Regions from separate parts of the Acinetobacter sp. CY79 genome, predicted to be linked through region 1. Evidence: predicted binding sites of a transcription regulator. Region 1 holds the regulator's gene; the other holds the start of a gene.

What was found. Region 1 encodes PhoB, which activates phosphate uptake and scavenging genes when phosphate is short. Its sites were predicted from a motif close to TGTCATNAANCTGTCATAA; they were not measured.
Region 2: AC5YCE_RS10875 (inorganic phosphate transporter) is a predicted target of PhoB. The motif match lies at 2,620-2,638, and genes of this name have one in related genera.

What each region holds. Positions count from the first base shown of each region.
Region 1 is NZ_JCAKMY010000015.1:79,429-84,768, reverse strand. Features, by position in the region: gene AC5YCE_RS08125 (SDR family NAD(P)-dependent oxidoreductase) at 107-952, opposite strand; gene AC5YCE_RS08120 (TetR/AcrR family transcriptional regulator) at 1,150-1,833, shown strand; gene phoB (phosphate regulon transcriptional regulator PhoB) at 2,078-2,788, shown strand; gene phoR (phosphate regulon sensor histidine kinase PhoR) at 2,813-4,171, shown strand; gene asd (archaetidylserine decarboxylase) at 4,305-5,153, opposite strand; gene AC5YCE_RS08100 (sulfurtransferase) at 5,153-5,340, opposite strand, start outside.
Region 2 is NZ_JCAKMY010000023.1:42,226-47,565, reverse strand. Features, by position in the region: gene metH (methionine synthase) at 1-2,221, opposite strand, end outside; gene AC5YCE_RS10875 (inorganic phosphate transporter) at 2,686-4,308, shown strand; gene AC5YCE_RS10870 (hypothetical protein) at 4,401-5,340, opposite strand, start outside.

The sequences.
Region 1 (5,340 bases):
TAAGCCAATAAATGCAGAAAATATTCAACGCTTGAATTCATCTAGTACGTCATCTCATATAAAAAAAACCGCGCTAAAGCGGTTTTTTTTATGGGAAGACAACTGATTATTTTGGCTCTAAACGCTTGCTCAGCTTGGTCGCAAACGCAGTTATTTTTTGGTAACCCGTAGGCAACACACGTTGCATCAAATCAATCGCTTTCGCATCATTACCAATCAGTAAACGGCGTTTATTTTTCAGTACCGCATCCAAAATTTGTTGTGAAGCATCTTCAGCAGGCATACGCAATAATTTATTAAATGCTTTCGCTGATTTATCCGGATTCATGCCTAAAGATTTGAGGCTGTCATTCATACGTGCATCATTGGCAATATTGGTACGGATACCGCCTGGGTGAACACACAGCGCACTCACACCACAGTTTTCAATATCGAGTTCTTGGCGTAATGACTCGGTGAAACCACGCACTGCAAACTTAGAGGAGTTATACGCAGACTGGGTTGGCTGTGAAGTTAAACCGAAAAGACTAGACGTATTGATGATATGACCCTCACCTGTTTTTTTCAGGTAGGGAAGGAATTCTTTGGTGCCGTACACAACGCCCCAGTAGTTAATCCCCATGATCCATTCATAGTCTTCATAGCTCGCACCTTCGACAGTCGAACCCAATGCCACACCAGCATTGTTAAAGATCATGTTCACTGAGCCATGATTTTGCACAGTATCCTCAGCCCAAGCTTTGACTTCTTCACGGTTTGCGACATTTACTTTCTTAGAGGTCACACGGACATTATACGGCTTAACCAATTCAACGGTTTCAGCTAAGCCTTTTTCATTGACATCACTGATTGAGAGATGACATCCAGCCTTTGCCAGTAAAATTGCCAGTTGCTGTCCCATACCCGAACCCGCACCTGTAATCGCAGCCACTTTATTTTTAAAATTTTTCATTGTTTTTCCTTATTCATTTTTCTGCACAACTTCATGTTCGTGTGCCGCTCAAAAATCACTATAAATTTGACAATAAATATTGTCAATATCACTCAAGGTCATTTATATTGATAAAATCTGCATATTGACCACATAGGCTTAGCGAACATTAATTGCTAAGATGCCTAAAACTACGACTCTACTAGATCATTATTTTTATGACTGAATATTCAGAAAAGTCTGCGACAGCAGAATCAATCCCAGAAAAAAAAGTGGTGAAAGAACGTCAATTTAAGGGCATGTCACTGACTGAACGTAAGCAAGCTCGACGTGAAAAACTCATCGAAGCAGGTATTGAAGCGTATGGGACACATGGATTTTTTTCAGTCACTGTAAAAGATATTTGCAACGAAGCCAAACTCACAGAACGTTATTTTTACGAATCCTTTAAGAAAAGTGAAAACCTCTTTCAAACGATTTTCTTACAACTCATTGAGAAAATGCAGCAAACCTTAATGCAATCCGTCATGCAAGGTTCACCTGACCCTATACGTATGATTGACGCGGGTTTAAATGGTTTTTTTGCCATGCTAGAAGATGATCCACGCACGGCTCGCATCATTTATATCGATGCCATGTTGGTTCAAGAACTACATAATCATGCCACCATTCAAGAGACGATGGCGCGCTTTGATCGCATGATTCATGCATTTGTGACCTTGATGATGCCGCATATCAGCTTAAACGAAAAAGAGATCTCACTCATCGCAACAGGGTTAAATGGTTATGTCACCCAAATTGCTGTGCGTTGGGTCATGAGTGGATTTAAGTCACCACGTGAAGAGGTCGTTAAAGCATGTCGGGTTGTTTTCACTGCTTTAATTCAAGAACTCTCTCATTAAAAAATAAAAGCGTGTCAATTAACCATAATAAATTCATAGATATATTTTTAACTCATTGCTTTAAAAATGTAATATTTATGACATATATATGATCAATTTGGATCGTATTTTTATATTTTTGTCACAAAACATTGCTAAATCGACCTTGATGACCTGTTTTGCAATGATACTGTCATAATTAATCTTTGTAATAAGCCTGTCATAAATATTAACGGTCAGACCGTTCACTTAAGGATATTGCGTTGTGAAAGATGACTACATTTTAATCGTCGATGATGAACTTCCCATTCGTGAAATGATCCATACATCTTTAGATATGGCAGGCTTCCAATGTTTAGAAGCTGAAGATGCCAAACAAGCGCATCAGATGATCGTTGATCAACGCCCTTCCTTAGTACTCCTGGATTGGATGCTTCCCGGTGGTGTGAGCGGTGTTGATCTGTGCCGTCGCTTAAAGCGCGATGAATCGCTCTCTGAGATCCCGGTGATCATGCTCACCGCGCGTGGTGAAGAAGATCATAAAGTTCAAGGTCTTGATGCTGGTGCAGATGACTACATGACCAAACCGTTTTCAACTCGTGAATTGGTTTCACGTATTAAAGCAGTGTTACGTCGTGCCAACGCATTGAGCGGTGAAAAGACCATTGATGCGAATGGGCTCATTTTAGATCCAGTCAGCCAACGTGTCAGCTTTAATCAGAACATTTTAGAAATGGGCCCAACAGAATATCGTCTGTTGGCTTTCTTCATGACGCATCCTGAACGTGCCTATACACGAGCACAATTACTTGACCAAGTATGGGGTGGCAACGTATATATTGAAGATCGTACCATTGATGTTCACATTCGTCGCTTACGTAAGGTTTTAGAACCTTATGGCGCAGACCGTTATGTACAAACTGTTCGTGGTACAGGTTATCGTTTTTCTACTCGAGCAGATGTCGCAATAGGCTAGTGTTCACTAGGTTAATCAAATTTTATGTACGAACCCTACCCCGTCCCCACTTTAGCGAAAGATCATCAGAAATTTCGCTACAGTAGTTTATGGACATTCGCTAAACAAGATCTTCGCTTGTTGGTGTTTTTTATCGTTATTGGTGGATTTGTTGGCTTAGGAATAGGCTATTTTTGGATCTGTATTGGGCTTGCCTTCGCTGCCTTTTTTGGTTTACAGCTTCGTTCCCTCATTTTGGTCAATGATTGGATCGCGAATCGTCCCTATGATGTACCACCGAATCTCAATGGGATTTGGGGTGCATTGCTGTTCAATGTTTATCGTGCTCAACGCCAAGAACGTATCGTTCAATCTGAAATGGTCGGGCTCATTGACCGCACACAATCCTCACTGGTTGCTTTGTCTGAAGCCATTATTTTGACTGATGATGCTCAACAAATTGAATGGTGGAATCCAGCAGCAGAATATCTTTTTAGTATTCAGCCCACGGATCGAGGGCGCAATCTCCTCTCAATTATTCGCCAACCTGATTTTGTTGAGTATTTTAATAATATCGATCATGCACCAGATGGTATTAAAGTTAAATTAGCGCATGACGATAATAAGTATGCTCAAATTAAATTAACCCTTTTTGGTCAACAAAGCCGTTTATTGGTGGCACATGACATCACACGCATGCGTAATCTGGAACAAATGCGTTCCGATTTTGTCGATAATATTTCACATGAGTTACGTACACCACTGACCGTGCTCAGTGGATATATTGAGACCTTTACTGACCAAGAAGACATCAATCCAAGATGGAAACGTGCCTTTGATCAGATGCAATCACAGACTCGACGTATGAATGCATTGGTGAATGATTTGTTATTGCTCTCTCGTTTAGAGAATGAAAAGCAAATCGCCAAGAATCAAATCATTGAAATGCCAAGTCTAATGAATCATTTATTTGATGATGCTCAGGCTTATAACATTGATTATGGGCATACATTGAATTTAGATATTGATAGTCATTGCGACCTGATCGGTTCAGAGATGGAGCTGGCAAGTGCCTTTAGCAACTTGATCACCAATGCGATTAAATACACCCCTAAAGGTGGTACGATCACCATTGGTTGGCATGATGATGGTGAAAATGGCTATTTCTCAGTTCAAGATACAGGTATCGGGATTGACCCGAAACATTTACCCCGTTTGACAGAACGTTTTTATCGGGTCGATAGTGCGCGTAGTCGTGCGACCGGTGGCACAGGTTTGGGTCTTGCGATTGTGAAACATGTGTTGATGCAACACGGTGCGTATATCGATATCATCTCTAAGGAAAATGAAGGCTCGACTTTCATCGCAGTTTTCCCGAAAGAACGTTTGTATCGTATGCAATGATGATCACCATTGAACTTAAACAAAGCCTGATGAACTCAAACACTGATTCGTCACCTAAAAAAAGCGCCGATAGGCGCTTTTTTTAATTCTGCATGCATTGTTCGCATTATGAACAATAAAGTTTAAAATCTTTTTAGATGGTTTGACCTAAAGCCTCGCCCATCACGACCACTGAATTGGGTTTAAATGCTTCATCCCATTTAATTTTATCTTTTTCAAATAAAATCACAGCGGTCGAACCTAAATAAAAACGCCCGAGTTCATCACCTTTTTCAAGCTTCATCTCATGATGATTTAACTCTAAACGACCTGTCGGTTTCACTTTACCGGTCGCCACCGTTTCAATGCCAGCCACGATCATCGCGCCAACCAGAACCACTGCCATACGTCCCAGTTCAGTATCAAATAAACACACCATACGTTCATTACGTGCGAACAAACCTGGGATATTCTCAGCGGTGGTTTGATTTACTGAAAACAATTCACCTGGAATATACAAAGTTTCAGTCAATGTACCCGCGAATGGCATATGCACACGGTGATAGTCTTTCGGGGACAAATAAACCGTCGCGAACTCACCCTCTTTAAATGGAGCAGCCAGTTGAGGATCACCAATCAGTTTATCTACCGAAAATGACTGTCCCTTAGCTTGGAAAATATCGCCTTCATTAATTTTACCCAATTGAGAAATAGCACCATCCGCAGGAGATACGATGCTATTGGGATTATTATCTACTGTGCGCACGCCTTCTTTTAACGAACGGGTAAAAAACTCATTAAATGATTTGAATTTAAGTGCATTACTTTGTTCAGCAATCGACATATCAATGCCATATTGCTTTTTGAACGCTTGAATCACAATATTTTTTAAAATCGGATTTTCACTGGCTGCAACCTTACCCACCACACGACTAAGCTTCTGTTGCGGAACAATGCTTTGCGCTTTAATGAATATTTTTTTCTTTAAATTTGTCAGACTCACTAAGGTGATTCTCCAGTAATGATTGGACTATCGAGGCGGTTGCCCCATTCGCTCCACGCACCATCATAAGCTTGGATATCCCAACCGAGTAGTCGACCAATAATATATGCAAGTCCTGAACGATGATGCGATTGACAATACACCACCACAGGCTGGTCGAATTTAAAGCCCAATTGTTCTAAACGTT
Region 2 (5,340 bases), on a different contig from region 1:
ACGGGTTTAACCAAGCCACAGCTTGTTTCATCACACGTGCAGATTTGACCACTTGTGGTAAGAACATTTTGCCCGAACCAAACAAGTCACCCACCACGTTCATACCATCCATCAGTGGCCCTTCGATCACATCAAGCGGGCGAGTGGATTTTAAGCGTGCTTCTTCAGTATCTTCATCAATAAATGCCGTGATCCCTTTGACCAATGCATGTTCAAGACGTTTTTCAACAGGCAGTTTACGCCATTCTAAATCTTCAACTTTCTTTTGTGCTGCGCCCTGACCACGATATTGCTCGGCAACTTCAAGCAGTTTTTCAGTTGCTGCTTGTGCCCCTGCTTCTGATGAGGAGTCGCCTTGGTTTCGGTTCAGAACCACATCTTCAACTGCAGCTTTAAGCTCTTTGTCGATGTCATCGTAAATCGCCATTTGACCTGCGTTTACAATCCCCATCGTCATACCTTGTTTGATGGCATGGTACAAGAACACTGAATGAATCGCTTCGCGTACAGGCTCATTACCACGGAATGAGAACGATACGTTAGACACACCACCAGAAATCATCGCATGTGGTAGGTTTTGTTTAATCCAACCCGTTGCTTCAATAAAATCAACTGCGTAGTTGTTGTGTTCTTCAATCCCTGTTGCAATCGCAAATACGTTCGGGTCAAAGATAATGTCTTCGGCAGGGAAGCCAACATCGTTGACTAAAACATCATAAGAACGTTTACAGATTTCTTTTTTGCGTGTAGCCGTATCCGCTTGACCATCTTCATCAAATGCCATCACGATGACAGCAGCGCCATACTGACGGCATAAACGAGCACGTTCTACAAACTCGTCATAACCTTCTTTTAACGAAATCGAGTTAACAATCGCTTTACCTTGTACGCATTTTAAACCTGCTTCAATGATTTCCCATTTTGATGAGTCAATCATGATCGGCACACGTGAAATTTCAGGTTCAGACGCCACCAAGTTCAGGAAATGCACCATTGCGCCTTCTGAATCGAGCATCCCTTCATCCATGTTAATGTCGATCACCTGTGCACCTGCAACCACCTGTTGCAATGCCACATCCAGTGCTTCGGCAAAGTTTTCTTCACGGATCAAACGAAGGAATTTTTTAGAACCTGTGACGTTAGTACGTTCACCGACGTTTACAAATAATGAGTCCGCTGTAATGTTAAACGGCTCTAAACCACTTAAACGACAAGCAGGTTTAGTTTCAGGCACTTGACGTGGCTTAATATCTTTTACTGCATTGTAGATGGCACGAATATGGTCAGGCGTCGTACCACAGCATCCACCCGTGATGTTGATCAGACCACTTTCAGCAAATTCTTTGATAAATGCAGCCGTTTCCGCAGGCGTTTCATCATAACCACCGAAGGCATTTGGTAAGCCTGCATTTGGATGGGCTGAAACAAAAGTATCTGCAATATCAGACACAGTTTTCACGTGAGGGCGCATCGCATCTGCACCTAAGGCACAGTTAAAACCGATTGAAATCGGCTCTGCGTGACGCACTGAATTCCAAAATGCTTCTGCTGTTTGACCTGTTAATGTACGACCTGATGCATCAGTAATCGTACCCGAGATCATGATGGGTAATTCATAGCCTTGTTCTTTAAACACTTCTTTTACTGCAAAGATTGCAGCTTTGGCATTCAAAGTATCAAATACCGTTTCAATAAGGATGATGTCTGCACCACCTTCAATCAACGCTTTAGTCGCTTCGATATAATCAACTTTTAAAGCATCAAAGGTGATGTTACGAAACGCAGGGTCATTCACTTGAGGTGAAATAGAACAGGTACGTGATGTAGGTCCAAGGACACCAGCCACAAAACGTGGTTTTTCAGGTGTTGAATATTTTTTACATGCTTCTTTGGCAATACGTGCAGCTTCACGGTTGATTTCAGGGACTAAATCTTCCATGTGGTAATCTGACATTGAAACGCGCGTGCCGTTAAAGCTGTTGGTTTCAATGATATCCGCGCCTGCTTCTAAATAAGCTTCGTGGATGCCCTGAATAATATGTGGCTGCGTTAACACCAAAAGGTCATTGTTGCCTTTTAAGTCGGATGCCCAGTCTGCAAAACGCTCACCACGGTAATCAGCTTCTTCTAATTTATGGCGTTGGATCATAGTTCCCATCGCGCCGTCTATAATCAGAATGCGTTGGGATAGAAGCTCTTTTAAGGTGGCGAGGGTAGACATCAATGACGCTCACTATGTTGGACTTAATTAGGTGCGATATTTTAGCAGATCTAAAGTACATTTTTTGATAATTCCAACGTCATTGGCTTGTAAAGCCATGAAAATGTATGAAAATTAAACGCTTTATGTGAAATCAATAAATTTAATTTAAATTTTTGTTTTTGTTCATATCTTTGTCATATTTAGCTTGCAGAATAGTCCTCTGATCAGAAATTGAAAATTTAATGAAAAATATTACATATTTATTTCATTATCTTGTGTCAGCTTTATTCTCTGTTAAATAAAAGGTGTGTTTGGTTAAATAATTGAAATTAATATATTTATTTTAAATAAAATCTAAAAGAATCTTATTTTTATATCCATAAAGTGTCATTTAGATGCTTTATATGACACGTGTTTGTCATATAATTGTAATAATTAAATTGAACAATAAGGGGATATTCTTATCCTCTTTACTTGCTTGCATGAATTCTAATCAATCTCCAGTTTCAGATTCAGCACAACAATCGGCGCAAGTCTCGTCGACCAATGTTCATGTGCCGACACCGAAGTTTTTTATGCCGGTGTTCTTAACACTGATTATTTCCACTCTCATTTATATTGGCTTCCAATTGGTGGCTGATTTATCTCATGTACCTGCATTAAGCCTTTACTCTGTGATTTTGCTCGCCACAGCATTATTCATTGCATTGGGTTTTGAGTTTGTAAATGGTTTTCATGACACAGCCAATGCAGTTGCAACCGTCATCTATACCAATGCCTTATCTGCACCTGTTGCGGTGATGTGGTGTGGTTTCTGTAACTTCTTGGGCGTAATGGTCGCAAGCGGTGCAGTGGCTTACGGTATTATTGCTTTACTCCCTGTAGAACTGATTATGAATGTCGGTTCTGGAGCGGGTTTTGCCATGGTTTTTGCCATGTTGATTGCGGCAATTACTTGGAATTTAGGAACGTGGTACTTTGGTATTCCTGCATCTAGCTCGCATACATTGATTGGTTCGATTTTAGGTGTAGGGATCATGAACTACATTCTAAACGCGAGCAGTGGTGCATCAGGCGTAGACATGGAACAAGTAATGAAAGTGGGTAAAGCACTTTTATTCTCACCATTAATCGGCTTTGCATTTGCAGCTGTGTTGTTCTTGCTGGTTAAAAAAATCTTCAAAAAACAAGTGGAATTATTCCAACCGCCTGAAGGTAATAAGCCACCACCACCGTTGATTCGTGCACTATTGATCTTTACGTGTACGGGTGTAAGTTTTGCACACGGTTCAAACGATGGTCAAAAAGGCATGGGCTTGATCATGCTCATCCTGATCGGTTGTGTACCATTGGCTTATTCTTTAAACAAGAATTTAGATCAGCAACACATCCAGTCATTTGAACAATTGTCTGCTCAAACTGCGCAAATCATCTATGCAGAGCATGCTGATATTCCGGATGAAAAAGCACGTGATGTATTAACAACGTACATCCAAACCAAAGAATTAACACCTGAAGTTGTACCTGCATTGGCGAGTATGACCGATCACTTAGGTGACCGTGTGGGTGCTTATGGTTCATTAAAAGATGTGCCTGAAGCAGAAGTATCCTCTTTACGTAATGACATGTATTTGAGCGCAACCACTTTCAAACGTTTGGATAAAGCTGAAGCTTTACCAGCAATGACTGAAGCTCAAGTTAAAACTGTAGATGATTACCGTGACAACATGGATTCATTCCTACAATACATCCCTAACTGGGTAAAAGTCGCGGTGGCACTGGCACTGGGTCTTGGAACAATGGTGGGTTGGAAACGTATCGTTGTGACTGTAGGTGAGCGTATTGGTAAGCAACATATGACTTATGGTCAAGGTATGTCTGCTGAGCTAGTGGCAATGTCTACAATTGCTGCTGCTGATGGTTTCGGTATGCCAGTATCAACCACTCACGTACTGAATTCTGCTGTCGCAGGTACCATGGTTGCCAATAAATCAGGCTTGAATTTCCAAATGGTTCGTACCATTCTGTCAGCTTGGATCTTTACTTTACCTGCAACGATCTGTTTATCAGGTGGTTTATTCTGGTTATTGTTAAAAGTATTCTAAGTTAGATTGATTAAAAAAAGCTGCCTTAGGGCAGCTTTTTTATTGGGTGATTTTTATCGATTATTTTTTATAAACGAATCATGAAATATCCGTTATTTCTTAAACCTTTTCATTAAACCCTTAGGCAGCTTTTCTTCAGCAAAGCCATATAACGCTGCAAAAGGAAGTGCAGTACGTGCTAAATATGCCACACGCCATAAACCACCGTGATTAGCGCCTTCCATCATGAGTTCCAATGGATGATTCATTTTACGCTCAGGATTGGCAATTGACTTTGGATTACGCAAATCATGTACCCACAGCGCCGCCATAATGGCATTGGTTGTAGATGGATCAAACGCCTCTACATCAAAAATCCCTGCGCCATTAAACGCAGCTTTAAGCAACGGATTTTTGATCACTGAATGTGTGGTGGTTGATGGTGCAATATTGATACTCACACGTTGACCTTGATGGCGAGCCAAAGTTGCACGCCACTGTTGAATACGTTTAGCAAGGGCATAGTTAGGTCCTTGCTCCACCACTAAGCAATCTGCGATCCCATAGGCTTGGCCTTGCTCCGATGAAATCAGATCATGTGAATTTTGCTTAAAGAAATATTTAAGACTCAGTGCTTCAATCCCTTTACTGATGAGTTTTTCAGGTTGAGAGCGTGACTTGAATTTGGCAGCAGATCCATTGATCACTTCAGCAGGGACTGCATACACATCGGTTGGCGTACACATATACATTAGACTGGTATCTGGCTTTTTTTCACTGATATATTGCATGATGCTGTCCATTGCCATCGATACGCGAACATGCTTTTCACCATCAAGGTAGGCAATTGCAGCCAGGTCTAAAGCCTGTTCTTTTTTACTTAGCCATTGTGCAATTTCAGGTGTTTGAGTCAGTAAATTAGCACCCAGCTTTTCTTTTAAAGTCTCAATCGATGCATTTGGATCAAGTTGCTCTATGCACGGAGCAATCAGCGTCGCATTGCCTTTTTTGATCGTGGCTAAGATCTTGTCCCAAACACGTGAATTAGGCAGA